DNA from 3 places in the Candidatus Clostridium stratigraminis genome. Region 3 is predicted to be linked to each of the others. Evidence: a T-box and tRNA genes for the amino acid it is inferred to sense, from the RefSeq annotation. Region 3 holds a T-box; the other regions hold tRNA genes.
What was found. The T-box of region 3 lies ahead of proS (proline--tRNA ligase). A T-box ahead of a tRNA ligase gene usually reads a tRNA of that ligase, here a tRNA-Pro.

Region 1: it encodes a tRNA-Pro, which carries the amino acid that the T-box ahead of proS (proline--tRNA ligase) is inferred to sense. The anticodon was not compared.
Region 2: it encodes a tRNA-Pro, which carries the amino acid that the T-box ahead of proS (proline--tRNA ligase) is inferred to sense. The anticodon was not compared.

The regions. Positions count from the first base shown of each region.
Region 1 is NZ_JBJHZZ010000013.1:19,715-29,915, reverse strand. Features, by position in the region: gene ACJDUG_RS14405 ([Fe-Fe] hydrogenase large subunit C-terminal domain-containing protein) at 1-923, opposite strand, end outside; gene ACJDUG_RS14400 (4Fe-4S binding protein) at 1,128-1,589, opposite strand; gene ACJDUG_RS14395 (hypothetical protein) at 1,749-1,931, shown strand; gene ACJDUG_RS14390 (nitroreductase family protein) at 2,026-2,802, shown strand; gene ACJDUG_RS14385 (hypothetical protein) at 2,861-2,986, shown strand; gene ACJDUG_RS14380 (hypothetical protein) at 3,080-3,526, shown strand; gene ACJDUG_RS14375 (hypothetical protein) at 3,618-3,761, shown strand; tRNA gene ACJDUG_RS14370 (tRNA-Pro) at 3,948-4,023, opposite strand; gene ACJDUG_RS14365 (hypothetical protein) at 4,217-4,531, opposite strand; gene ACJDUG_RS14360 (transporter substrate-binding domain-containing protein) at 5,038-5,865, shown strand; gene ACJDUG_RS14355 (amino acid ABC transporter permease) at 5,896-6,549, shown strand; gene ACJDUG_RS14350 (amino acid ABC transporter ATP-binding protein) at 6,542-7,264, shown strand; gene ACJDUG_RS14345 (response regulator) at 7,526-9,172, shown strand; gene ACJDUG_RS14340 (sensor histidine kinase) at 9,253-10,201, shown strand, end outside.
Region 2 is NZ_JBJHZZ010000004.1:134,029-144,229, reverse strand. Features, by position in the region: gene der (ribosome biogenesis GTPase Der) at 1-451, shown strand, start outside; gene ACJDUG_RS08790 (NAD(P)H-dependent glycerol-3-phosphate dehydrogenase) at 453-1,457, shown strand; gene spoIVA (stage IV sporulation protein A) at 1,543-3,021, shown strand; tRNA gene ACJDUG_RS08780 (tRNA-Pro) at 3,354-3,429, shown strand; gene ACJDUG_RS08775 (sensor histidine kinase) at 3,529-5,526, opposite strand; gene ACJDUG_RS08770 (response regulator transcription factor) at 5,504-6,193, opposite strand; gene ACJDUG_RS08765 (hypothetical protein) at 6,236-6,910, opposite strand; gene serS (serine--tRNA ligase) at 7,408-8,688, shown strand; gene ACJDUG_RS08755 (DUF4256 domain-containing protein) at 8,707-9,270, shown strand; gene ACJDUG_RS08750 (AI-2E family transporter) at 9,496-10,201, shown strand, end outside.
Region 3 is NZ_JBJHZZ010000010.1:17,716-27,916, reverse strand. Features, by position in the region: gene ACJDUG_RS12955 (YheC/YheD family endospore coat-associated protein) at 117-1,499, shown strand; gene ACJDUG_RS12950 (hypothetical protein) at 1,496-2,641, shown strand; T-box leader at 2,773-2,978, shown strand; gene proS (proline--tRNA ligase) at 3,023-4,465, shown strand; gene ACJDUG_RS12940 (nucleotidyltransferase family protein) at 4,517-5,068, opposite strand; gene ade (adenine deaminase) at 5,086-6,783, opposite strand; gene ACJDUG_RS12930 (ribonuclease H-like domain-containing protein) at 6,953-7,609, opposite strand; gene ACJDUG_RS12925 (HAD-IB family hydrolase) at 7,646-8,377, opposite strand; gene ACJDUG_RS12920 (MetQ/NlpA family ABC transporter substrate-binding protein) at 8,523-9,338, opposite strand; gene ACJDUG_RS12915 (methionine ABC transporter permease) at 9,368-10,024, opposite strand; gene ACJDUG_RS12910 (methionine ABC transporter ATP-binding protein) at 10,014-10,201, opposite strand, start outside.

The DNA of each region.
Region 1 (10,201 bases), on a different contig from region 3:
GCTAGTTCTTCCAGGTTAATTTCTAAGGCTTCAAAAATATCCTTAAGCTCGGAGAAGGTGAGAACATAATCAATATCGCCAAGTAGGTCCTTTTCTTTAGCCTCTGCTTTTTTAGCTATACAGGGTCCTATGAAAACAACCTTGCATTTTGGATTTAATTGCTTCATGACCCTTCCGGCAGCAATCATAGGAGATACTGAAGGGGATACATATTTAACTAGATTTTCATATACTCTTTTAAGCATACCAACCCACATAGGGCAGCAGCAGGAAGTTATTAAAAAATCCTTCTCCGTATGTACATGCTCATCAAATTCAACGGATTCCTTTAAGGTAAGCATATCAGCAAAAAAAGCTACTTCTACCATTTCGGTAAAACCCATTTCTTTAAAAGCCGTTCGCAATTTGTTAATTGAAATATCCGATCCAAACTGACCGGTAATGGCGGGAGCCACTGCAGCAATTACCGGTTCCTTTTCCATTAATAAATTTGCAAAAGGTATAAATTCTATTTTATCAACAATGGAAGCGGTGGGGCAGGCTTCCACACAAAAACCGCAATCAGTGCATTTTTCTGCATTAATTACAGAAGTATGCTTTTCTGTATCAATAAATATAGCATCAAAAGGACATGATTTTTGACAAATTGTCTTTCCATCATTATCTGCACAGTCCATAGAGCAGGTTTTAACCTTATTAACAATTTTATGAGAAGCTTCGTAGGACTTAATAGCTAATGTTAAATTTTCATAGTAATTATCACTAAAACTAATTTCAACTCCACATAAGGAAGATATAACACCAGCTAAGGCATCCTTATCTATAGTTTTATTTGATAAAATTGAGTTTATTTTTTCCTCAAAATTTCCTTTATAATAAGAGCTTATAATTTCTTTAAATAAATTACTATATTCAGCCTTCAAGTTTTTCACCCCTTACATTAAAAAAAGTAGTCATTAATATATTTTGTTAATATTGTACCTTTTTATACAAAAAAGGGGCCATCTCAAATTACAAGTTAAAATGAACATATCTTGAACATATAAAATATGGTATTTGAAATGCTTATATGTTCAAGAGGATTTTCATTTGCTTTATAATGTTTTGAGAAACCCCGCATTATTTTATTATATTGAACTTTCTTTATTATCAAGGTGCTTTATTAATGGAAGAAATTCAACCTTATCCATATAACAATTATTAGGACATGCATCTACGCAGAAGCCGCAATCAGTACATTTAGTTTTGTCTATATATAGCTTACACTGCCTTGCATCTATAGATATTGCATTAAAGGCACAATTACTTTGGCATTTAGTTTTTCCTTCTGCATCCATACAATCTAATGTGCAGTTCTTAACTCTTATAACAACCTTATTGGAAGAGATATAATTAAATATGGCAGCTTTTAACTCTCGTGAGTATTCTTCGCTAATATCACGTGAGTCTACTCCACATAGAGCGGATATTATTTTATTTAAAGTATCTTTATTTTCCTTTTGCTCAATAAGTAGATTATCAACTATAGTCTCAAAGTTATCTTCATAATAAGCCTTTACTAATATTTTAAATAACTCTTTGATATCCACATTTCCAGCTCCTTTAAGATAATATTATATTTGTACATATATTATATCATAACGTTTTCACTTAGGCCTTACAATTAACAGAAAATTAATATGAAAATAATACATAATTATAAAGAAAATGCAAAAACTAAAATAAAAAATGAATTCGGAGTGATAATTATGTCAGCTGTTTTATGGATTATGATTGGAGGAACTATTGGTTTTTTTACAGCTTCTCTTTGCAAGGCTTCAGGTAGAGCAGACAGCTTTATAGAAAAGATGGAAATAGATTTTTATCCTAATATGCTCGCAGAAGCTAGTAAAGAAATTGCTTCAGAAAATCCTAAGAAGCCGGATGAATAAATAAAAATTATTTTGAGTATTTATTCCTCTTTAATAGAGGAATTTTCCAATTACTGTAGAATTATTTATAAGGATTAAAACTGGGGGGATTTTTATGGAAACAATAGAATTATTAAAAAATCGAATGTCACTTAGAAAATATAAGAATACACCTATTAAAAAAGAACATTTGGATATTATTCTTAATAGTGCCATGAGAGCTCCTACTGCAGGCAATATGATGTTATATTCTATAATTGTAATAGAAGATCAGGAAAAAAAGAATATTCTTAGTAAAAGCTGTGACAACCAACCCTTTATTGCTAATGCTCCAATTGTACTGATATTTTTAGCTGATATGCAAAGATGGTTTGATTATTACAATTATTGCAGTGTTAAAGAATATTGTTCCTTAAAGAACATGGATTATAACGCTCCTGATGAAGGTGACTTAATGCTTGCTTTAGCTGATGCTGTAATTGCTGCACAAAATGCTGTGGTGGCTGCAGAAGCTCTTAATATAGGGTCCTGTTATATAGGTGACATTATTGAAAATTATGAAATACATAAAGACCTATTAAATCTTCCAAAATGGGTTTTTCCTGCTGCAATGTTATGTTTAGGTTATTACCCTGAGGAACAGAAAAAGATTATTAGCCCTAGATTTGATAAGGAATATATAGTTTTCAAAGAAAATTATAAAAGATTAAATAATGATGACTTCAAAGACATGTTTATTGAAAGGGAAAAAAGGCTATCGCCAGAAAATAAAGCCCAGGCTGTAAATTATGGTCAATTTATGTATGCTAGGAAAACTGGTACTGAGTTTTCTAAAGAAATGACAAGGTCAGTAAGAGAAATGCTTAAAAATTGGGGAGGAGAAAAATTATAACCTTTCAATGCTTAACTTCATAAATTATACTATAGTATATAGTTATGGAGGAAGGTTTATGATAATCGCAGTAGCAATGGCCATTATGACGGTTACGGTTATTGTTTTAATAGCCTGCTATAAATCAATAGTAACATCCATGAAAGAAAGTGACTTTTTTATAAAAAACTATAAAAAGAAATAATGAAATTATAACAGCTGGATATTTACTCCAGCTGTTTCTATGTATTTAGGATATAAAATTGGGCAAATTAGATAATAGAGAGGAGGATTTATCATGAAAAACATAAATAGAAATATAGCAATTGGAAGTATCATTGCAGCTGCAGGAATTGGAGCAGTTATTTATCCAATATTAAAAAATTCCAAGAAAAATAATATTAGAGAAAATAATTATGAATCAGAAAATGAAGCTAGTAGTCCCCAAGTTGAAGCAGAAAAGGAAGATATTAAAATTGTAAAAAGCGCAAATGATGTATTATTAAATAAAATTGGAGCCACAAAGTCTGAACTTGATGAAGCTAGGGTTCTAAATAAAACAGCGTATGATGTAGCTATAGATAAGGGTTTTAGTAAGGAACAATTGAGGATGTTTGTAAATCAAGATAGGACTAGAGATGTAGATGAGCTTGCGCTTAATAGGAAAATAAGCAATACTGTTGCAGAAAAAGCTAAAGAAAAGATAATAGAAGATACAAATAATTGGAATGGAATGTTGTGTTAAGTTTGCTGCGGAATAGTTATAGCTTTAAGGGGAAACATATATATGAAAATATTTAATAGATATATGATTATAATTAATGGAGGTAGATTTTATGAATATTGATATAAGTTCTATTACATCAAGCATAATGCCTAAAAAAAGAAGAAAGGCTCAAAATATTAAAGCGGGTGTTGGAGCTCTTGGAGTACTAGCAGGAGCAGGAATAGCATATATGGCCATAAAACAGCTGCGTTAAGCTTAGAATTATATAAAAATGTAGTTAATTTTGCATTCAAAGTCAAGTTATAGGATGTACGTGTAAGATTATGTAAGGTGCATTGAAATAGGAGTTATCCTATTTTAATGCACCTATTTTTATCTTAGAAATAACAAAAGTCCAGTATTATTGGACTTTATTACTAGAAGAATACTTATTGAGTTTTGGTCGGAGTGACAGGATTTGAACCTGCGGCCTCATGCTCCCGAAGCACGCGCGCTACCATCTGCGCTACACCCCGATACAATAATAATTATATAAAAATATTTTTAAAAATTCAAGAATTATAGCCAACTTTATACTAGATTTTCCTATTGAAACTTAAAATTCTTAAACTAATTCAAATGATGACTGCTACCAAACACTTTTGTTAATGACATAAAAATGAGCCAGGAGAAGTGCCCCCATGACTCAACTTTGTCTTATTTAAAAATCTATTTTTCTTTATCTTTATCTCCAATTCCTCTAGTAGGAACAGTAGAAATAATAAAGCCTACTAATATAGATACAAGGGCCGGAGCTGCAATATTTATATACTGAATATATCTGGTTTTATATAAAATAAGTGCTGTAGCTCCTGTAATTATTATAGAGGCAAGGAAGATCAATATTACAAACTTAGCAAATGAGCTTAGAAACTTTTCGTATAATCTATGCCTTGTTGGCCCACTAATAATGCTTTTAAAAATAAAGTAAGAAACTAATATCAATACAATATCTGCACCAGCAGAAATTAAAAAATTTCGCATTTGAAATCCTCCTTTTTGTGGTCACGACTGAGTAGTTAAAGGCTACTCGCTCCCGCTCATAAAACTACTCGTTAAAGCCCATTTAGAATAAATAATTAAACAGATGCTTATAAGTATTTTTACCAAATCTATTATTTTTACGCAGGTAAGAGAAAATAATTATTAAGATATAATAAGATATTACATTTTTATTAATTATCGGAGTTGCTTTTAAGAAGATAATATGAATAATTATACTGTTTCTTTAAAATACATATGTATAAAAATACGATAACGTTTTCAATAAAATATTAGCAATTATTGGATTTAATCCAAGAATTCTTGCGGGAGAATGTAGCTGGAACATAAAAATTTTATGTATAAATATGAATATTAATTGTTGCATAATTATAAATAAGATAGTATAATAATGCATATACTTAATAATTAACAGTTAATTTTTTAGTAAAAATATGAGAATGTAAATATTAATTATGTTTACATACAGAATTAGAGGGGGAAATAATATGAATAACAAACTTAAACAAATTATAGCAGTATCTACTATTGCAATTATGGCGCTGGGTTTTACTGCTTGCGGTAAAAAAGATGCTAGTGCGTCAAGCAATGCAGCTACAACCACAAAGGTGGATAAAATTAAGAAAGCAGGACAATTAGTTGTAGGCACAAGTGCTGATTACCCTCCTTATGAATTCCATAAATCAGTTTCAGGTAATGATGAAATCGTAGGCTTTGATATTGAAATCGCAAAGGAAATCGCCAAGGACTTAGGAGTAAAACTTGTGATTAAAGATATGGATTTCAAAGGATTACTAAACGCGTTGGAGTCGGGAAATGTTGATATGGTTTTAGCTGGAATGACACCTACAGAAGAAAGAAAGCAAAGTGTAGATTTCTCAAACATATACTATAAGGCAGCTCAAACCTTAGTAGTTAGGACAGAAGACAAAGATAAAATAAAGACAATTGATGATTTAAATGGAAAAGGTCTTGGTGTTCAAAAGGGATCAATCCAAGAAGATATAGCAAAGAACCAACTTCCAAAGGCCCAGGCAAAAGCACTAGGTAAGATTACAGATATAGCACTTGCTTTAAAAACAAAGAAAATAGATGCAGCTATAATTGAAAGCCCAGTTGCTAAAGCTTATGTAAATGCCAATAAAGACTTTTCTATTTCTGATATTGAGTTAAAAACAGAAGATGCTGGTTCTGCTGTGGCAGTTAAAAAAGGAGAAACGGATTTAGTTGATGCTATAAACAAAACTTTAGATAAGCTTACAAACAGCAAGGCTATTGATAAGATGGTTATTGATGCCAATAATTTAGTGGAATAAATATTTTATGCAGCTTAGGAGGTAGAAGCATTGGATTTTTCTTTTTTACCTAAATACTATATGTTTTTTTTAAATGGAGTTAGGTATACAATTGTTCTAGCAATTTTTACTGTGATTTTTGGTGTAATTCTTGGAGTTATTCTGGCATTAATGAGGATATCAAACAATAAGTTATTAAATTTTATAGGAGCAGCTTATGTAGAATTTATTAGAGGCACTCCTGTACTTGTTCAGGTATATATAATTTATTATGCGCTTCCAAGCCTCCTTGGCATAAATCTTCCTGATATGGCTGCTGGAATACTGGCACTATCTATTAATAGTGGAGCTTATGTGGCAGAAATAATTCGTGCGGGAATTCAAGCCGTGGATAAGGGGCAGCTTGAAGCTGCAAGATCATTAGGAATGAAATATGGAACAGCTATGAGATATATAATTGTACCTCAGGCTATAAAAAATATTCTTCCTGCCTTAGGAAATGAGTTTATTACTGTAATAAAAGAATCTTCTATAGTTTCAGTTATCGGTATACATGAACTTATGTATAATGCAGATACCGTTCGAGGAAATACCTTTAGAGCTTTTGAGCCACTGATAATTGCAGCAATCATGTATTTTGTATTGACTTATACTCTTTCAAAGCTTATGGGCATAGCTGAAAGGAGGCTTAAAACTAGTGATTAAGGTTGAAAATTTAAATAAAAAATTTGATAAGCTCCATGTACTTAAAGGTATTGATATAGAAATTAATAAAGGCGAAGTTGTTGTTGTAATAGGTCCAAGCGGATCTGGTAAAAGTACTTTCTTACGCTGCCTAAACTTATTGGAAGAGGCCACAGGAGGTAAAATATTCTTTGAAGGTACTTCTGTTATGGATAAGGCATCAGATATAAATAAGCTTAGAGAAAAGATTGGAATGGTATTTCAGCAGTTTAATCTTTTTCCTAATATGACGATTTTAAATAATATAACATTGGCACCAATAAAGGTAAAAAAAACAAGCAAGACAGAGTCTGAAGAAATTGCATACAAGCTTTTAAAGAGAATTGGCTTAGAAGATAAGGCAAAAAGCTTTCCGTCTCAGCTTTCTGGTGGGCAAAAACAAAGGATAGCAATAGCAAGGGCACTTGCAATGTCTCCTGATGTAATGTTATTTGACGAGCCTACTTCTGCTCTTGATCCTGAAATGGTAGGTGAGGTTCTGCAGGTTATGAAGGAACTTGCCAATGAGGGAATGACCATGGTGGTAGTTACTCATGAGATGGGTTTTGCAAAGGAAGTTGCAGATAGGGTTATATTTATGGATGAAGGAGTAATAATAGAGGAAGGTACTCCGGAGGAGATTTTTAATTCTCCAAAACAGACTCGAACTCATGATTTTTTAAGCAAGGTTCTTTAAGTATTTTAATAATAGCAATAAAAAATATTTGTTTTTAATTTAGAATTAGAATAATGAAATATTATAAAAAATTTAAATGATTTTTGAAGTAAGGCTGCATTTTGCAGTCTTTTTTATTTTAGAGATTTAGTTTTATTTAACCCTAATTACAGATTTAAGATATAATAAAGGGTATAAAGTTATGTGCTTGAAGATATTGTATATTTGTTTTAATATATAAATAACAAGTAAAAGTAGATTGTGATTCCTATGGGGTGAATTATGAGAAAATACAAGTTACTAATCGTTGATGACGAAATTGAGGTTAGAAAAGGTATAATAAATAAGGTTGATTGGTATATGCTTGGTTTTGAAATAGTTGGCGAAGGAGAAAATGGCAAAGAAGCCTTAGAACTATTTGAAAAAACAATGCCTGATGTCCTTCTAACTGATATAAAAATGCCATTTATGGATGGCCTTCAGCTCACCCAGTGTGTAAAAGAAAAGTATCCTACTACTAAGGTTATAGTAATGACAGGCTTTGACGAATTTGAATATGCTCATAAGGCAATAAAATTAAATGTTTCTGAGTATATTTTAAGACCCGTTGGGTCAGTGGAGCTTTCTGAAATACTAACAAAGGTGAAGAAGCAATTAGATGATGAAATTGCAGAAAAAGAGAATGTTGAAGCTCTAAGAGAGTATTATAGAAAAAGCATACCAGTACTTAAGGACAAATTCCTTACTTCTCTAATAACCACTACAATGGATAAAGATGATATTGAAGAGGGTTTAAGAAGTTATGATATTAATTTAAGGGGAAGCAGCTACATTGTTTCTGTAATTAGTATTGATGAAGTAATGCAATATAAAAATAATAGCGAAGAATTAAATAATATTACCTCTGATTTCTATGAGCATAAGGCGCTGTTTAAGTTTGCCCTTCTTAATATAGTTGATGAAATTACAGATAAAAATCATACAGGTACTGCATTTTTAAATGGAGAAGACGTTGTTATAATTAGTGCTTTCAAGGAGGAGAGAAGGGATGAGGTTTCTGGAAGCATATTGAAATCACTAGAAGAATTAAGGTTGGCTATAGAAAAATTTTTAAAATTTACAGTTACAATAGGCGTAGGCAGCATCTGCAATGATGTTATTTACATAAGCCACTCTTATGAAAATGCACTAGCTGCACTTAATTATAAGATTTTCATGGGTGGGAATAGAATTATTTGGATTGAAGATATTGAGCCTGGTAGTGTTAGTAAGGTTGTTTTTGATGAAAATAAGGAGAGAACTCTTGCCAACTGTCTGAAAGTAGGTACTGGGGAGGATATGATTGAAACCATAGATAAGCTTTTTGAGGATGTAATAGCCTTTAAGGCTTCCTACAAAGATTATCAAATATATATTATGGAAATCTTAACTACAATTTTAAAGGCAGCTAGAGACTCAAACATAGATATTGATAATATATTTGGCATAAATCATAATTTATTGGTAGAGCTTTATAGTTTAAAAAGCGTTGAGGAAGCACAGAGTTTTTTTAAAGATATATGCAGCAAAATAATGAGTAATATAGTTATGGATAGACTTGATACCTATAAGGAACTAGTACATAGGGCAAAAGAATATGTGAAGGAAAACTACAAAAGCGGTGAAGTAAATATTAATGGAGTATGTAACCATCTTCATATAAGTCCTACTTACTTTAGCTTTATCTTTAAGAAGGAAACAAAAACTACCTTTATAAATTATGTTACTCAAGTTAGAATGGAAGCAGCAAAAGAGCTGCTTAGAACTAGCAATCTTAAATCCTTTGAAATTGCAGAAAAAGTTGGATATTCTGAACCTAATTATTTTAGCTACAGCTTTAAAAAGAAATTTGGGCAATCCCCTTCTGAATATAGAAGTAGTTCCAAATAAAATTAAAACTAAGAACTATGCAAATAAAGTTTAGCAAAGCAAAGCATTATTTATAGATACTAAATCAAATGGAGAACTCTATGAAAAGGATTTCTAAAAAAATAAGTGAATATCTAAAATTCAAAAGTATTAGATTTATTATTACTTTTTCTTTTGCATGTATTGCTGCTTTGGCTGTCATATTTATAGGGGTACTGCTTTCAGGTAAGTTTTCAAAAACTGCAGAACAAAATGTGGCATTAAGCACAACCCATGTAATAGAGCAAGTTAGCTTAAATTTAGATAATTATGAAAAAAGTATGGTTGGGATAACTAATCTTATAGAAAGAAACATAAATAATGTGCCTGAGCTTCCTAATAGCAAGATTGAAGAAAAATTAGATGTAATTTTTGACACAAGAGATGATATTGTATCAATAGCCATATTTACCAATAAGGGAGAGCTAGTTGAGGGGACTCCCTTTTCTAAGCTTAAGAAAAATGTAAAGGTAACAGGACAGGAATGGTTTTATAAAGGAATATTAAGTTCAAATACTACCTTTCTATCTGCTCCCCATGTAGAAAACTTATATGATGGAAAATACAATTGGGTACTATCCTTAAGTAAACCTGTTAGTTTTTATTACCAAGGTAAAGTAACCCAGGGAGTACTTCTTATAGATCTTAATTTTAATTCAATAGAACAGCTTTGCCAAAAAGTTAATTTAGGTAAAAGAGGTTACATCTATATTTTGGATTCTAAAAATAATATTATTTATCATCCTCAGCAGGAATTGATCTACAATGGCTTAAAAAGTGAGAATAATGAAGAAGCTTATAGAAATACTTATGGAACCTTTAAACAAACCGTTAATAATGAGGAAAGATTATTAACTATTAAAAATGTAGGTTATACGGATTGGAAGGTTGTAGCTATTTCTTATATGGATGAGCTAACAGCTACAAAAAATAGTATAACTAATTTTTCAATAATAATATTATTTCTTGGAATATTATTTATAGTTATAATTTTTATAATCATTTCAGCTA
Region 2 (10,201 bases), on a different contig from region 3:
TATAATGGTAGTTGTGAACAAGTGGGATTTAATTGAAAAAGATGATAAAACCATGCAAAATTTTAAAAAGACCTTACAATATAATTTATCCTTTATAGATTATGCTCCATATTTATTTATTTCTGCAAAAACAGGGCAAAGGGTACATAAGGTACTAGAATTGGCTAAGAACTGTTATGACAATTCCTGCCGAAGAATATCTACAGGGCTTTTAAATGATGTTATAAATAAGGCTGTTTTAATGAAGGAACCTCCAATTGTAGGCTTAAAGAGGTTGAGAATCTATTATGTAACCCAGGTAGATACAAAACCGCCAACCTTTATATTTTTTATTAATGATTATAATTCAGTACATTTTTCCTATGAAAGGTATTTGCTAAATCAAATTAGAGAGAGTTTTAATTTTGAAGGTACAGCTATAAAAATACAATTTCGTGAAAGGAAGGACTGATATGACTAATGAGGTTACATTTCTTGGCGGCGGAAGCTTTGGTACTGCATTAAGTACATTGCTTGCTAAAAAAGGAATTAGTGTGAAGCTCTGGGATAGAAGCCCAAGTATTGTTCAGGGCATTAATATAAACAGGGAAAATAAAAAATATCTGCCTGATGTCAAGCTGCCAAGTAATGTTAAAGCTTATGAAAACATAAAAGAAGCAGTGGATAATAGTAATTTTATTGTATTATCTGTTCCTTCTCATGTTGTGAGAAGCTTATGCAGACAAATAAGTCAATTTATTTCAAAAGAGCAAATTGTAATCTGTATAGCTAAGGGTATTGAAGAAGATACTCAAAAAATTCTATCGGAAGTAATTGAAGAAGAACTTCCACTAAGTCCAGTGGTAATACTTTCAGGTCCAAGTCATGCCGAAGAAGTGGCACTAGACATCCCAACAGCTGTAGTTGCTGCATCTAAACATAAAAAATGTGCAGTAAAAGTTCAAGATCTTTTTATGACAAACACCTTTAGAGTTTATACCAATACTGATTTAATTGGTGTTGAAATTGGTGGGGCTGTTAAAAACATCATAGCTCTAGCCTCAGGTATTTCAGATGGTATAGGGTATGGAGATAACGCCAAAGCTGCTCTTATGACAAGGGGTATGCATGAAATAGTAAAGATTGGAACTAAGCTTGGAGCTAAGAAGGAAACTTTTTCAGGCTTAACGGGAATTGGTGATCTAATTGTAACTTGCACAAGTATGCATAGCAGAAATAGAAGGGCAGGCATTTTGATTGGACAAGGAATGCAGGTAGATGAGGCAATTGATAAAATCGGAATGGTAGTAGAAGGTATTAGGGCCTGCAGGGCTTTTTATCAGCTGAAAGAAAAGCTTAAGGTATCTATGCCAATTACTGATGTTCTTTATAAGATTTTATTTGAAGGTAAGGATCCAAAAGAAGCCGTATATGAACTTATGTCTCGAGATAAAAAAGACGAAATTTATAATTTATAAGATTTTTTTATTTTTTTTATAGTTATAATTTTATATGTTGTCCAATATATATATAGTGTTAATAAGTATTATTGGGAGGCATGCGTTGGAAAATTTCGATATATATAAGGACATAGCCGAAAGAACGCAAGGGGACATTTATGTGGGAGTTGTGGGACCTGTTAGAACTGGTAAATCTTCATTTATTAAAAGGTTTATGGATTTGATGGTTATTCCAAATATAGAAAACTCCTATAAGAAACAAAGAGCAAAGGATGAGCTTCCACAGAGCTCATCAGGAAAATCAATTCATACTACAGAACCGAAATTTGTTCCAAATGAAGCTATAGAAATACACTTAAATGAAGGAACAAAGTGTAAGATTAGAATGGTTGACTGCGTAGGATATATTGTTAAAGGTGCACAAGGCTACATGGAGGCTAATGGGGCAAAGATGGTTAGTACACCTTGGTATGACCATGAAATACCCTTTGAAGAAGCAGCTGAAATTGGAACAAAAAAGGTTATTAATGAACATTCTACAATAGGTCTTGTTGTAACTACTGATGGATCTATAACTGATATTGACAGAGACGATTATGTTGAGGCAGAAGAGAGAGTTATTAATGAACTAAAAGCAATTAATAAGCCATTTATTATTCTTTTAAATTCAGCTCATGTAAATGATGCAAGGACCTTAGAATTAAGGTCTGAACTAGAAGAAAAATATGATGTTCCAGTAGAGGCTTTGGATGTATTGAATATGAGAGAAGAAGACATAGGTAAGATCTTTCAGACTATACTTAGAGAATTCCCTGTTACTGAAATTAATATTGATTTTCCAGAATGGATTGAGAAGCTTGATGCTAAGCATTGGCTTAAGGTAAACTTTATTAATTTAGTTAAGGATCTTTGTAAACAGGTTTTAAAGCTAAGGGATGTAAAACGTTCTCTTGATGCCTTTAGAGAAGTTGAATTCTTAGATTTAACTAGTATTAATGAAGTAAACATGGGAAATGGTACAGCTAGAGTTGCACTAAATCCTAAAAACACCTTATTTTATGAAGTATTAAGCGAAGTCTGCAATTGTGACATTAAAGGTGAAAATGAACTGTTGGCTATAATGTATGATTTAAATAGAGCAAAGGTTGAATATGATAAGATTGCAGCTGCCTTAAAGGATGTTAGGGAAACTGGTTATGGTTTAGTTGCTCCACAGCTTTCTGAGATGAAACTGGAGGAACCTGAATTTGTTAAACAAGGTAGCAGGTGTGTTGTTAAGCTAAAAGCAAGTGCTCCATCTCTGCATCTAATAAAGGCTGATATTGAAACCGAAATATCTCCTATTATGGGAACAGAAAAGCAAAGTGAAGAGCTTATGAAGTCACTGTTAGAGCAATTTGAAAATGATAAGTCTAAAATATGGCAGAGCAATATGTTTGGTAAGCCGCTTGAAATCCTCGTTAAAGAAGAGCTTCAAAATAAACTGTATAAGATGCCTGAAGATGTACAAGTAAAACTTCAAAGAACTCTTCAAAAAATCATAAACGAAGGTACCGGCGGACTAATCTGCATAATTCTTTAATTAAACAGCTATAAATATGCTTGAATATTTTAATTTTAATATTAAGTTATGAAACTATTGAGCCTTAAACAAGTTCTCAATAGTTTTCTTTTTAATTTTATTTTAAAATTAGGATAGAAATCCATAAAAAGCAATTATTAAAAATTAATATCTTTTAAAGCTTAAATAAAAGAAATATCTGTAACTGATGTAATTACCAATAAAGTAATAAATATAGATACAGTTAAGCGCTGACACTATTAAATGAGAGTAATTATGCCTAAAGTATTGAAATTTTTTAGTAAGCAGTTTATAATATATTTTGTTAAACAAAGAAAATATTACTTTAATATCTGGGTATGGCGCAGATGGTAGCGCGCTAGAATGGGGTTCTAGAGGTCGCAAGTTCAAATCTTGTTACCCAGACCAAATTGCCTAACTGTGAGGTCGCTAGTATTTTAGGGTAAAACCGTAAAGTGCTAGCGACTTTACTTTTTTTCAAAGAAGGAGGAAATGAAAGTCCATAATCTATTTATAAAACTCTGTTGTAACCTTAAAAAGATCACCATCAATATCTATTTTCATATGTCCGCCCTCAAGCTCTACAATGCTTTTTGCAATTGACAAACCTAAGCCTGAACCTTCTGTGCTTCTTGCCTTATCTCCTCTTTTAAATCTTTCAAAAATCTCATCTACATCAAAATCCAATTCATAGGAAGACATATTCTTTATTATAACCTGGACCTTATTTGTTTTTTCTACAAGATCAATATATACTCTGGAGCTGGGCTGGGAATACTTTAACGCATTGCCTATCAAGTTTTCAAATACCCTCCAAGTTCTTTTTCCATCCAAATTTAAGTATACCTCATCTACAGGTATATTTGTTCTAAAGGTAAGGGAGGAATTATTTATTTTTTCGTCGAACTCACCTAGAGCCTGCCTTAGGAGGGACGCAATATCAACCTTCTCAATATATAGTTCAACTGCGCCGCTTGAAACCTTGGAAGCCTCAAAAAGGTCCTCAATAAGTACTCTAAGCCTTTGAGACTTTTGCTCCAAAATCTCTATATATTTTTTTCTTTGTTCTTCAGAAAGATTACCTTGTTTCAGCAAGTTTACATAACTTATTATATTAGTCAGAGGTGTTTTAAGGTCATGGGATACATTGGTTATAAGCTCAGTTTTAAGCCTTTCGCTTCTCACTTGGCTTTCAACCGATTTCTTGAAGCTCTCCTTCATGCTGTTTATATTCTTTGCAATGGCTATATAACTGCTTTCTCCATTTTCCTCCATTGCATATTCCAGATTTCCTGAAGCTATGGCATTAGTTCCCTCAATTATTCTATTCAAGGCTACTACTCTTTTAAGAATATATGTTGGGACAAACAGCAAGTACACGATAATATATAGAAATGCTACAAAAAACAATGCATCATGTCTTCTGAGTAAAACTTCTATTATTGCAATGGACATTCCAAACAATGTAGTAAATACAAATAAGGACAGCTCCTTATACAATGTTCCTTTGATTCTGCGGCTTTCTTTCCAAAGAAAGTATAATTGACAGCATATGCTTCTTTTCAGCTGAGCTGTAAACTCATCTTTACTACGCACAAGTTCTAGTGTAGTACCTATACTTATCATAAGATAATAAACATATACCATTACCATAAATAGTTTTGCAAAATGATTAATTCCAATAGGAGAATAAAAAAAATTAATATGGGATAAATAGACCAGACTGGTAAAATTATAAACAAAAAATACAAGCATCCTTAAATCTAAAGGGATTTTCTTATACAAATTCCTTATTCCGCTTTCTGACTTGTTTCTTAATTTAAATAAAATGAGAACGCCTATTCCAACTACTAGCGATGCTATAAAAATAATCTCTTCTTTTTTTACTCTTTCTCCTATAGAACTGTAGTAGTTGTAGTCTTCGGTCATTTGACTGAAGCCGCCATTAGATTTTATAAATATAAAGCTTCCTTCAAAGCCATTTCTTTGAAACCAGCTGTTTATAGATTGCAAATAGCTGTCACTGCCAATACTCCTAGGAAATTTATCAACATACACAGCTTTTTTGTTTATATAATCCTCCACATTACCAGGCTCTTCAATGTTTGTATAAACTTTATTACTTTTTTTATCTTTTATATAATATTTTAAAGCTTTTTCAGCATCTATTTTTACTTTTACCGCATTATACTCTAAATCGTTGGCTATCAAGATAGACTTTAAGTTTGTATCATCTGGTTTAAGATACTGCTTCTTCAAGTCGCTAAGCTTTTCATTCTCTGTTTTTTGCGAGTAATCTTTTAAACTTGTCATTAAAATTTGTACATTCTGAAAATAGCTTCTCAAATTATCCTTGTAGGTGTAGCTTTTAAAATAACTATCCTTTGTAAGATACTGCCTATTATTTGCAATATCGAATACCGAAAGCAGAGCTACAGCAAATGCAAACATAGATATTAAAAGCGCAAGTGCAAATAGATACCTATTTCTCGATCTTGTAACCAATTCCCCACACCACCTTAAGATATTCAGGTTCCTTTGGATTGATCTCTATCTTTTCTCGTATTCTTCTTATATGAACCGACACGGTATTCTCACCATTGTAAAAAGCTTCATTCCAAACTCTTGTGTATATTTCTGCAATAGAAAACACTCTTCCTTTATTCTCCATGAGAAGCTCAAGCATACGGTATTCTGTAGGCGTAAGGCTTACCTCTTCTCCGTTTACTCTAACGGTCTTTGTATGTTTGTTTAGCGCAAGCCCTCTTATTACTATTTCATCTTCATCTTTAAAGTATCCAAAATTTGTATACCTTCTAAGCTGAGACTTTACCCTAGCAACTAGCTCCAGGGGATTAAAAGGCTTTGTTATATAATCATCTGCTCCTATATTAAGGCCTAATATCTTATCAGTATCTTCCGATTTTGCTGAAAGCATTATAATAGGTATATTTTTGCTTTCTCTAATTTTAAAAGTTGCCTTTATACCGTCCATTACCGGCATCATAACATCCATTAGAATAAGATGAATTTCTTCTCTTTCAAGTGACTCTAGTGCCTGAAGTCCATCACTGGCCTCTATTACCCTTATGCCTTCATTCTTTAAATATATCTCTATAGATTCTCTAATTGCATTATCATCGTCAACAACTAAAACATTATAATCCATCATTTACTCACTCCTATTGCTACCATTATAGCATTTTTTTATATATTATTCAGGTCTCATAAAAAAACTGAAGGCATCCTTAGGAATTCCATTTACACTGTCTTTATTTTTTATATTTCTAATATGATAAATTTGATTTTCATAGTCCTTTGCCTGATTATCACATATATAAGCGTAGTCATAGCTTCCTTTCTCTACCCATTTCATGAAAACATATGTATGAGAAGGCACGCCGTTTTTATTACCGCTTTCATCTGTTGTAAATACTATATCTCCCGGCTGCAGATCCTTATAATTAGTATATTTCTGAAAACCCTTTTGCTGAAGTAGAGGAACAATTTGAGAAGTATTGCCGATTTCCTTTGGAATTTCCACACCGTTTCTTCTCAAAACTTCTGAAATAAAGTAAACACAGGAATTTGAAGAAGTTTTACCGTTTAAAATAATAGCAGCGTTAAAAACACTTTTTTCATGACTTGACGACTTTAAATAGGAATATACCTTTTCATTAAAATTTGTATCTTTGTTTTTATCATTGTTTTTAATTATGCTATGAGTAAGCTTTTCGCTTTCTGCTATACCATTAAGCATATTTTGGTCTAAATTTGTATTCATCCAAGAACCTTTAAGCAGAGTCTTATTAAGAACCAGTAAAACCAGAAAAAACATTATAACTGTTGTTATCAGTATATTGACTCTTCTTACTGCATATCTTTTCATTTAATATCCCTTCCTTACAATGCTTTATAAATAAATTATAATAAATACTTTTAAAAAATTTTGTACTATAATTATTACAAATATTGTTTTAATTCTTACAAATTTCTTAAGATATCTAAGCTACCTTGAGCAGTCTGTAGAAATGCAGATGTCACCAATAAAATAAATTTTAACTTGTAAAACTCTTATTAACTGTTTATAATAAGTATAATAAAATATTGTATAACAGTGATGATAGAAGCTAAAGTTTATGAATCTCTACAGAGAGCCGGTGGTTGGTGTGAACTGGTGAGAGGTTAAGCCTTCCACTTTTGAAGCTGTCGGTGATGAGCCATAGTGTAGTGCCCTTTATAGCACCTTCGAGTGGTTGGCAAACAGGCTGACAATTTGGGTGGCAACGCGGAATCCTTCCGTCCCATATTATTTATATGGGACGGAAGGATTTTTATTTTTCTAAATAAACAATTATAAAAGCTTATTTAATTAAGGAGGAAAACATGTTAGATATTAAATTCTTACGAACAAATCCAGAAGTTGTAAAAGACAATATCAAAAAGAAATTTCAAGAGCAAAAATTAATATTGGTTGATGAAGTAATTAAGCTTGATAAGGAATATCGAGATGTAAAGTCAAGAGGGGATGCACTTAGAAATCAACGGAATATGATTAGTAAAGAAGTTGGTGTTTTCATGTCCAAAGGCCTTAAGGAAAAGGCTGCACAAATAAAAGTTAAAGTTACAGATATCGCTCAAGAGCTATCGGAATTAGAAATATTGGAAAATAAGCTTGAAGCTGAAATTAATGAGAGAATGTTGGTTATCCCCAATATCATCGATCCAACAGTACCAATTGGTAAAGATGATAGTGAAAATGTTGAAATTGATCGTTTTGGAGAACCTGTTGTACCTGAATTTGAGGTGTCATATCATACAGATATTATGGAAAAACTCCATGGTATTGACCTTGACAGTGCAAGAAAAACTAGTGGGAATGGTTTCTATTACCTCTGTGGTGATATTGCACGACTACATTCTGCAATTCTTAGCTATGCGCGTGATTTTATGATTGATAGAGGATTCACTTACTATATCCCGCCTTTTATGATACGCAGTAATGTGGTAAATGGGGTCATGAGTTTTTCCGAAATGGAAAATATGATGTATAAAATAGAAGGTGAAGATTTATATCTGGTTGGAACAAGTGAACATTCTATGATAGGTAAATTTATTGATACGATCTTGGATGAAGAGCAGCTCCCGCAAACATTAACCAGCTATTCTCCATGCTTCCGTAAGGAGGTAGGGGCACATGGCATAGAAGAACGTGGTGTATATCGCATCCATCAATTTGAAAAGCAGGAAATGGTCGTCTTATGCAAACCTGAAGAAAGTGCTCAGTGGTTTAATAAACTACATCATTATTCTGTTGACTTTTTCCGCTCTTTAAATATTCCTGTACGTACCTTGGAGTGTTGCTCTGGGGACCTGGCAGATTTAAAAGTAAAGAGTATTGATGTAGAAGCATGGTCTCCTAGACAGCAAAAATATTTTGAGGTTGGAAGCTGCTCCAATTTAGGTGATGCACAGGCTCGCAGATTAGGTATTCGAGTTAAGAACAAAGAAAAAGGAAACTACTTACCTCATACATTAAACAATACAGTTGTTGCACCACCACGCATGTTAATAGCATTCTTAGAAAACAATTTAAATGCTGATGGTTCAGTCACAATTCCAAAACCACTTGCAATGTATATGGGTGGGAAAGAAATTATTAAATAATAAGGAGGCAGAATAAAAATGCTAAATAAAAAGGATTTGTCCCAAGAACAACGTGAAGAACTACTTAGAATATTGAAAGCTCGTTTTGAGAAAGACATGAACTACCATAAAGGTCTTGAATGGTCTAAAGTGCAAACAAAACTGGAAGCAAATGCTGAAAAACTTTGGTCACTCAATGAGATGGAAAGAACTGGTGGCGAGCCGGATATTGTTGATGAAGATAAAAATACTGGCGAATATATTTTTTTTGATTGTTCAGCAGAAAGTCCTAAAGGCCGCAGAAGTTTTTGTTATGACAATGAAGCTCTTGAATCAAGGAAAGAACATAAACCAGTAAATAGTGCTATTAATATGGCTTTTAACATGGGCATTGAGATTTTAACTGAGGAACAATATTGTGAACTTCAGAAACTTGGGAAATTTGATTTAAAAACATCTAGCTGGGTGAAAACACCAAGTAATATTAGAAACCTGGGTGGAGCCATCTTTTGTGATCGCCGTTATGATACTGTCTTCGTATACCACAATGGAGCAGATTCCTACTATGGTAGCAGGGGCTTCCGTGGTTCACTTAGAGTCTAAATTTTGGTTGGAAGCCAATAAAGCCTTGAAATAACAAGGCTTTTTTATTTTGTAGGAATATTTATCTTTTGGGGATATAAAATGGGTGTATAATAAATTATGAGTAATTGTAATTGCTGCGATAGTATAATTTGTGCTAGTATAATAAAAAGGATAGTTAAATTAAAAGATATAAGCCTTATATAAACTTATTATAAAAAACATTAATAAATTACGGAGGGACTAATGATAAATAAAATTAAGTTTAAAATAAATAAAAAATATGCAACCATCTCTCTTTATGTAATAATTACAATCTTAATAATATTTATATTGGCAAGGGCAACTTTTGAAATTGAAAGTATTTTAAAAGCAGTAACTACGGCTTTGAAGTATATAGGCAAAATGCTAACTCCTGTATTTGTTGGGATTATTATTGCATATATTATTAACCCCTTGGTTGAATTAATTGAGAACTTGCTTATAAAAACTAAATTTTTAAAGTTTAAAAATGAGAAGAAGTATAGAACCATTGCAGTTTTTGCTTGTGTGATCCTCATAATTTTAATTGTATTTTTTCTAATTGGAACCTTTATATTTAGCATTACAAAGCAAATTTCAAATATGAACTTTGACAGGGTAATTGGTATTATTACCAATTACATAAATGGATTCTCAGACTCTTTAAACAATATTGAAGGAAAGTTACAGAGCATGCATTTAGAGTCCAAGGCGTTAGAACAATATGCAGCACAATTTTCTACGGCACTTATTACCTGGCTAAATAATTTCGCTGATAATTTAGCTTCAAACACCTTAAATATATCTGGATATATTTCTAATTTTGTTTTTGGACTTATCATAGCTGTTTATTTATTATTGGACAAGGACGATTTTATATGTTATTCAATCAAGTTCTCAAAAGCAATGTTTTCAGATAAGACTTCAAAAA
Region 3 (10,201 bases):
TGGGTTTATTTAATTGTTCATTTAACTATTAACACTATCAAAATTAATCACATATATTAAATTAGATACAATTATTTAAATAAGCCATCAATAATCTTTTGGAGGTGAACAAAAGCATGCCTGACAAGATTAAAATAACCTATGTGGACTCAGAAGATAAGAGAACCTGTTATCTTACAAGAGAGCAATCTATATATTTTGGCTTAGGAGACACAGTGAAATATATCATTTTAACAATGGGCTTAGCTAGTGTTCAACTGAAAAAGGTTATTGTAAGGAACAATAACACGAGTTGTTTTAGATTATATTTATCTAAGGACACAGAAAGTGAACTATATATAACGCAAGGTACAGTTATGCAAATTAGAAAAATAGAAAATGGGCACCTAGAAATTGGACCTTACATCGGAATGTTTGTAAATCAAAGTAAGATTGAGCTTTTAAGCAGCGGTAAAAATATAACTGAATATATACAGGCACAAGCAGTCTGCAAAAGCCTCTATGGATTATGCTGTTTTTTTTCTATTAATAATATTGATTGGGATAGAAAGCAAATTAATGCATTGATAAGAGAGAATTTAAACTGGACTTCTCAAATATTACCCCTTCCAAAAATAATTTATGACCGCAATGTAGAGAATAACTGTCGAGTTGAAAGCATTGAGCTCAGAAAAAGATTAAAGAATATTTGTAAAATTCTTAATCCTATGGTTAAGCTTGCAAAATGGGAAACTATAAAAGCTATTGAAAAAAATCCTGGGCTGGTTCCAATTATCCCAGCTACAATACCATATGAGAATTCAAATGATTTAATAAATAGTCTGAAGCTATATCCTAGTCTTTATTTAAAGCCTGATTCTTTAAGTAAAGGAAAAGGAATCTTTAGAATTAGTAAAAATAACAATGAAGGTAATAAGGCTGAGTATAGAACCACCGAAGGAAATCATATTGTAAGTTTGAAGTCACTTAAAGAGTTGGAAAATTTAATGCGTCCCTATTCTAAAATTGGAGGAGGCTATATTATACAGCAGGAGATTAATAAGGCTAAATACAAAGGAAATCCTTTCGACTTTAGAGCATTATTTCAAAAGAGCTGCGATGGCATCTGGCAATTAAGTGGTATAGCAGGACGTATTGCTGGAAGAGGAAGCATAATTACAAGCCCAAGAAGTGGAGGAACAGTTGAAAATTTAGAAACTATATTAATGGAAGTTTTTAATGAGAGCTTTTCAACAGCAAATGGTCTATATGAGAATATAGTTCGTCTTGGAAGAGAAATATGCTTAACAATAGAGAAAGAGTTTGGTGACTGCATTGAATTAGGATTGGATATGACCATTGATATAGATAAAAAGATTTGGCTTATTGAGGTAAATGGAAAGCCTTTAAAAGTAAGTTTAAAACGTTTGGACAGCTCAGAAGTTATGAGTAGATGCAATAAGCGCCCAATAGAATACGCTGTGAAGCTAGCAGGTTTTGTTTCTGAGGATACACATTGATGTTGAAAAATAGTAAAGTAGAAATTCATTCTAATATACATCAGGTTTGTCTTGATTGTGAAAGTCTTATTTTCTGCTTGACAGCGGATTATTTTCTTATTCAAAGAGGCATAGTTCCATTTGCTAGTGCTTTGTATTTTATATTATTAAATGATTTGAGAGATAAAATATATAAACAAAATTTGTTAAGTGTAAAAAGAAAACTGAGTAAGGAGGATAGAGTGATTATGACCAATGCTGATAAAAATTATACAAAAGAAGACTACCTTCAGTTTAAGGGGATATTTGATTTTTGTAAATCAGATACAACTATAACTGATGAAAACTTTACAAATGGAGACAATACTCAAAATAATGAGGAAAACTTCTTTAATAATTCAGATGCTACTACAACTAATAAAAATTTTACTAATGGTAACAATACTCAAAATAATGAGGAAAACTTCTTTAATAATTCAGATGCAAATACAACTGATGAAAATTTTACTAATGATGGCAATACTCAAACCGATAAGGTATACTTCTTTGATAAATCAAATATGTCAATATCAAATGAAGATTTCACCAAGGAAAATAACTTTCAATATAATAAGACATATTATTTTGATAAATCTGGCATACCTATAGATGAACATGAAGGTCATAAAATTCGATCTAAATGTAAAAAGATAATAAAAACTTGCTGCCTTATTCAATTGCCAAGAGGCTTTAAGCTAACTGATTTTTCACCTGCCATATGCTTCAATTTGGGAGGGTTGTCCTGTATCAAAAATCCATTAATTCAAAAGGTTACTTTGCCAGCTTTAGAGTGCGAACATCCTAAGAAGTGTGAAGTAGTTGCAGGATATGAAATAAGGGCAGTTGGGGAGGTTAATTTTTCTGTGAGTATTCCTATTTACCCTATAGATGGATTTTGTTATCCAACACATTCTCATATATGCGGCTCAAGCTCAGTCCCAGTAAATGAAAATATATCTCATACCTGCTGTCCAAAACCATGTAATTGTAATGAACCATGTGTAGAATGGACTTATGCTTATTTTAATGCGGCTCTACTTGAGAATGAATGTGGTTCATACATTAAAGTTAAAATAGGAGTTGCTTTGGAATATAAAGGTGAATGTGAATGTGATGAAGAGTAATAAATATAAGGATGAAAACTTTTAATTCGATTTACTGTTTTCTCATTATTTGAATCTGTTTTTGCTATAAAAAGTTGTTGACACAAATAAACTTTTGCACTATTATTGTTTTAATGTAGGGATAATTTAATAAATAAACTGTGAAAAGGAATAGTAAAGATAGTATCTTTTACAGAGAGGAAGCCGTTGGTGGAAGGTTTCTAAAGATTAATTTTGAACCCGCCTTTGAGTTCTGCACTTAATAAAATGCAGCGGCTTTCTGTCGATAAATAGACTTAAGAGGATGCTTATGCATCAATTAGGGTGGTACCGCCGAAAATTAGCCTCGGTCCCTTTTAGGGATTGGAGGCTTTTATTATATAAAAATTTAGGAGGAAGATTATGAGTAAGGAAAAAGAGAAGAAATTAGTTGAAGCAATTACTCCAATGGATGAAGATTTTGCTCAATGGTATACAGACGTTGTAAAGAAAGCAGAGTTAGTTGATTATGCAAGTGTAAGGGGTTGTATGGTAATAAGACCTTATGGCTATGCAATATGGGAAAACATACAAAAGAACTTAGATGCTATGTTTAAGGAAACCGGTCACGAGAATGTATATATGCCAATGTTTATACCAGAGTCACTTCTTCAAAAAGAAGCTGACCATGTTGAAGGCTTTGCTCCTGAAGTAGCTTGGGTAACTCATGGAGGTAATCAGGAATTAACAGAAAGGTTATGCGTCCGTCCAACTTCTGAAACACTGTTTTGCGATCATTATTCTAAAATAATTCAATCCTATAAGGATTTGCCAAAGCTTTATAATCAATGGTGTTCAGTTGTCAGATGGGAAAAAACTACACGTCCTTTCCTTCGTACAACCGAGTTCCTATGGCAGGAAGGTCATACAGCTCATGCCACTGCAGAAGAAGCTCAAGAAGAAACAATAAAAATGCTAAATGTATATGCTAAGCTTTGTGAAGAATATTTAGCTATTCCAGTTGTTAAGGGTCGTAAAACTGATAAGGAAAAGTTTGCAGGGGCTGAGGCTACTTATACCATTGAAAGCTTAATGCATGATGGAAAAGCACTTCAGTGTGGAACTTCACATAACTTTGGTGATGGCTTTGCAAAGGCCTTTAATATTCAATATGCTGATAAAAATGGTAAGCTTCAATATGTACATCAAACCTCTTGGGGTATGACTACTAGATTAATTGGTGCATTAATAATGGTTCATGGAGATGACAGTGGTCTTGTATTACCACCAAAAATAGCTCCAACTCAATTGATGATTATCCCTATTGCCCAGCATAAAGCTGGAGTGCTTGAAAAAGCTGAAGAAATTAAAGATGCCTTATCAAAGGTAGCAAGAGTTAAAATGGATTGCAGCGATAAAATGCCAGGTTGGAAGTTCAGCGAATATGAAATGAAGGGAATTCCTCTGCGTCTTGAAATTGGTCCAAAGGACATTGAAAATAATCAAGCTGTTTTAGTTAGAAGAGATAACCGTGAAAAAATAGTTGTTTCATTAGAGGAATTAGAAGTTAAAGTTCTAGAAACACTAAAAGATATCCAAAAATCTCTACTAGAAAAAGCAAGAGCTGCACAAAACACAAAAACAAGCACCGCAGCTAATATGGAGGACTTTAACAACATATTAGATAGTAAGCTTGGTTTTGTTAAGGCTATGTGGTGCGGAGACAGAGCTTGTGAAGACTCTATTAAAGAAACAGCAGGGGCTACTTCTAGATGTATGCCTTTTGAGCAGGAAAGTGTAGCAGATACTTGTGTTTGCTGCGGAAAACCAGCTAAAAAGTTAGTTTACTGGGGTAGAGCATATTAATAAAAAATGTGCCATTATGTAAATTTAATTTTGCATAATGGCACTTTCATATTATAAAAACCTTTCTACTGCACTTTTATCATCAATATCTATAAAAATGCCCCTATCTTGAATTTCAAGTTGAAAAACATCCTCAGGATTATTATTTATAATATCTCTTGCTCCTTTGTCACCTTCGTTAATTAATAGGTCTTGAAAATATTTTTTACCAATAATAACTGGATTTCCTCTCATACCTTCATTTATAGGCACAATTATGCTTTTATTGCTCTTATTGAAGCAGTCATAAAGCTTATTTATTAACCCACTGCTTACAAAAGGCATATCCCCGAGAAGAATCATAACTGCATCCCCATTAAAGCTTTCAAGTCCCTTTTTAATGGAGGTACTCATACCTTTTTCATATTCTTCATTATGAAGCTTTTTAATATCTGTATCCAGATCATATTTACCAGTTATAAACACAAGTTCATTTAGCTTAGATGCCTTAGCATTCTCAATTACCCTTTGAAGGATTGTACTGTCATCTATTTTAATAGCTAACTTATTATAGCCCATTCTACTGGATTTACCAGCCCCAAGAATTATTCCTCTTATAAACATTATTTATTCACCTTCAATTATTCTTCTGTAAATATATCTACAAAATTAAATTTTTCATAATTGAATATTCCTCTTGCAGTTATTTTTATGTCAGGAATAACCGGAAGTGCCATAAATCCTAAAGTGAGAAAAGGATCAAAATCTCCCTTTACACCGTGTTCTCTTGCTATTTTAGACATACTTTTTACTTTCTCCGCTACAATATATGGGTCATCAGAAGTTATAAGACCACCTATTGGAAGACTTAATTCACCAAGCACTTCCCCTTTAGAAACCATTACCGTTCCTCCCTGCAGTTTTATAATTGTATTCACTGCAAGTGCCATGTCCTCGTCGTTATCGCCTATAACAATAATATTATGTGAATCATGGGCAATGCTTTGAGCTATTGTACAATTTTTAAGTCCAAAGCCTTCTATAAATCCAACAGTTTTTTTACCTGTATTCTTATATCTCTCTAATACTGCAATCTTTAAATATTCATCACATTCTAATGCTTTTACTATACCATTAACATCAATTACTTTTCTCTTACCTGTTCTAGTTTCAACAGAATGAGGAACAAGCTTTAAGGTATTTACATATTCTCCCCTTGTATTTATTTTAAAATCATCTGAAGTTACGCTATTAAGATTAACTGAAGATCCTAGATCATAGGAAGAATAGGTTATATTTTCATTATATATTTTCCCCTGCTTTAGAACACTTTTGATCTTAAGTTTACTTAAATCCTCAAAAATAACTAAGTCAGCTTTGTAGCCTGGTGCAATTGCTCCTCTATCTCTTAAGCCATAACACTGTGCAGCATTAATGGAGGCTATAGTGTATGCCTTAATTGGATCTAAACCTTGTTCAATAGCTAGTCTTACTGAATTATCTATAGTTCCCTCTTCAATTAAATCATGAATATGTCTGTCGTCTGTACAGAATAAAAATCTGCTATAATTATTATTATTTACAGCAGGTAAAAGATCCTTAAGGTTTCTAGTAGCAGAACCCTCTCTTAGCATAACATACATTCCCCTTTGTACCTTTACCAATGCCTCTTCATAAGTTGAACTTTCATGGTCTGTCTTTATATGAGAACAAAGGTAGGCATTGAGCCATTTATCATTAATGCCTGGGCAATGTCCATCAATATGTTTATTTTCAAAGGCCTCAAGTTTTTTTAACATATCTGTGTCACAATTTATTACTGCTGGAGTATCCATTACCTCACCAAGCCCTAAAACCTTTTCATCGTTGATGTAGCTTTTTAAATCCTCAGCTAAAAGTACTGCCCCAGTATCCTCGAATTCTGTGCAAGGTACACAGGAGGGCAGCATAAAAAACAAATCCATAACACTTTTTTTACTATTTTCCAGCATAAAATCTATGCCTTTTTTACCTAATGCGTTTGCAATTTCATGTGGATCTACAACTGCTGTAGTTACGCCTTTCCTAATTAAAAGATGAGAAAACACTTCAGGAGTTACCATTGATGATTCTATATGAACATGTGCATCAATAAAACCTGGAGCTGCATAAAGTCCATTGCAATCTATTTCATGAGTTCCATTATATTTGCCAATACCAACTATTTTATCCCCATTAATAGCTATATCATTTTCTTCGATTGTTTGGTTAAACACATTTACTATTTTTGCATTTTTTAGCACTAAAGGTGCTGCTATTTTCCCTGCAGCTATTGCAATATCATTTTTCAAATTAAGCATTATATTATCCCCCTAATAAATTGTATATATCCCCTATTATATATTTTCTCTATTATATCATAATATTTTAGATATGACATATATTATCCTTAATATAAAGTTTCTTATGTTAATTTATGCTTGAGCAAATAATTTTTATTACCATTATAAAAATAAGGCTGGGAAAATATCATTCCGCAGCCTTACCAATTTCTTCTTCAATTTTAATAATATTATCCCAATTAATGCACATATGAAAAAGACTCACCACATCTTGTTCATTATAAGATAGTATTTTTTCTTTCTTCTCCTTCGGCATTCTATTCATATAATCATCATCTTTTATAATTTTGCAAATTGTCTTTGCTAAATTAGAACCGCTAATTAGCTCACTATCTCTATTTATACCAAATTCCTTTTCAAGATTCTTGAGACCTATTGAACTCTTTTTAACCTTTTCATATTCTTTTTGCAAATCAATTCCAATATATTTTTCCTGTAAATCAATATTAATATTATTTTGTTTAAATAAATAATTTATCATAGTGTAATCATTATTACCTGAAAAAGTAATTAAATATTTCTTCTTGTAAATTTCCTGCATAACATTAAAATATTCTTCCGCTAACAGTAATATTTCCTTAGCTTCTTTTTTATTTTCAATCATATATTGAGTAACAATTAGATTTTTTTCTTCTTCATTATAAAAGGCACAGCCAAAAACACCTATACAAATCGGTTTCTTATAAACATAATGTTCTAAATCAAAAAATAACGCATCTTTATAAATATCTTTATTGTTTTCATAAGCTAAAGAAAATTCATCACTGAATTTTGAAGCTTCAATTACTTTTCTTATAGTTATCACTAAAATCACTCTTTCTTAACAAATGTGAATCATATCTGATGTCAATCTATATACCACATCTTTTCTTTCTACTGCAATTAATGCCTTTTTACTAATTTCTTCTGAATCCTGAACCTTCTTTATTAACTCTCTAGTTGGATTAACACAAACTGGATAGGCAACCATTTCAAACATAGAAAAATCACCTGAGGTATCTCCGTAAGCAAAACTTTGATTTAAATCCAAATTGTATTTTTCAGTAAAATAACTAATGGATTCTTTTTTACTTCTACTATCCCACATTGGAATTACACTGCCAGTATATTTATCTTCACTATCCATCTCATATACTGCACCCTTAAAGTCATCAAAACCATGTTTCAAGGCCATTTCATTTACGAGCTCTATTGGGCTTCCTGAGATTGTAATTAAAATATGCCCCTGCTGTTTATGCCATTTAATTCTGTCTCTAGTAAAGGTATATACTCTATCTCCCTTTTGGCTTACAACTTTTTTAGCTATAAATTCCACCTGAGACTTATGAAGTCCTTTAATTGCTTCTATATAAATATCAGCCATTTTAAGAAGGTAATTATCATAGTTACCCTGCCTTTTGTCCCATCTTTGATATTCTGGTCTAACCTCATTTACCCATCTTTCCGGGCCAATTATTTCATACTTAACTAATTTTTTAAAGATTTCTGCTATAAGACCTTCTCTATAAAGTGTTCCGTCAATATCAAAAAATGCTCCAACATTTTTATCCATAACTACCTCCACCTAAACCTTTATTATTATAATATTACATTTACAATTATAATGCTATATTTTTATAAAAAGAATAAGCACCTAAAATAAATCAGCCCTGTTATCTGGTTTACTTTGGGTGCCTAAACTCTATTGTTTATCTATATTAGAAAGCTGGAATTATGCTTCCTTTATATTTATCTTCAATAAATTTTTTAACTTCTGGAGAATTTAGTGCCTCAGATAGTGCTTTGATGTATGGCTTATCTTTGTCTTGCTTTCTTACTGCTAAAACATTTGCATAAGGCGAGCTTTTATCTTCTAATACTAAAGCATCCTTACTTGGATTTAGCTTAGCTTCTAATGCATAATTTGTATTTATAACTGCAGCATCTACATCATCTAAAGTTCTTGGCAGCTGAGCAGCTTCAAGTTCTTTAATTTTATACTTATTAGGATTCTCTGTAATATCTATTGCAGTAACTAGGTCTCCGCTCTTTAATTTAAATAGGCCTGCACTTTCTAGCAACCTTAAGGCTCTAGCCTCATTTGTAGGATCGTTAGGAACAGCAATTGTAGCACCTGCCTTTAAGTCCTTTATACTTTTAACCTTCCTTGAATAAACTCCCATAGGCTCAATATGAACCTTTACAGTATAGTCAAGATCAAGTTTCTTTTCTTCATTCATAGTTGTTAAATAAGGAATATGTTGAAAGAAGTTTGCATCTATTTCTCCATCATTTAGAGCTATATTTGGTTCAACATAATCTGTAAACTCTTTTATATTTAGGGTGTAACCCTCTTTTTCTAAAATTGGTTTTACAACTTGAAGTATTTCTTCATGTGGCACCGGAGATGCCCCTACAGTAATTACTTTTTTATCATCCTTTTGTGCAGCTACCGCTGCATCTTTTTTTGCATTGCAGCCGGCTAATCCAACTAATAAAACTGCACTTAATATTAAACTTATTGTCTTTTTCATATTTAAAACCCCCTAATTAATAAATATTTTTAATGACTTAATTTTTTATAGGCATAATTTCCTAAACTCTGCAATAACTGAACTATTATCATAAGTATTATAATTGTGTAAATCATTATGTCTGTTTTATATCTTTGATATCCATACCTAACAGCAATATCACCAAGACCCCCAGCTCCAATGGTTCCTGCCATTGCTGAATAGCCTATAACACTTATTACCGTAAGAGTTATCCCTAGCACAATTGAAGGAAGAGCCTCCTTCAGCATTACCTTGAAAATTATTTGTGAAATACTAGCTCCAAAAGCTTTTGCTGCTTCTATTATTCCAGAATCCACTTCTTTAAATGCTGATTCTATAACTCTAGCTGCAAATGGAGCAGCTCCAACAGTAAGCGGTACAATAGCCGCATTTTTACCAATAGTTGTGCCAACTACAAGCTTAGTAAAAGGAAAAATTGCTATCATAAGTATTATAAAAGGAAAAGATCGTAATAGATTGATTATAAAATCTAATACCTTATTAATTATGGCGTTAGGTTTTAAGCCCTTTTCATCAGTTATGACAATAATTATTGCAGGAAAGAAGCCAATAATTACAGCAAAAATAGTTGATAAAATAACCATATATAAAGTGTCCCATACCCCAGGCAGCAGTATTTGTAAAAATAAATTACTAAAGCTCATTGTAAACAACCTCCCAGCTTATTCCTTTCTTTTCTAGAAATTTTAAAATCTTCTCTTTATCCTCTTCAAGTACATTAACTACAAGGCTTCCAAGCACGTTCTCTCTAAATTTTTCTAATTTGCCCCAAACAATTGAAAAATCAATATCTAGCTCTCTTGCCATAGAAGTTATAATAC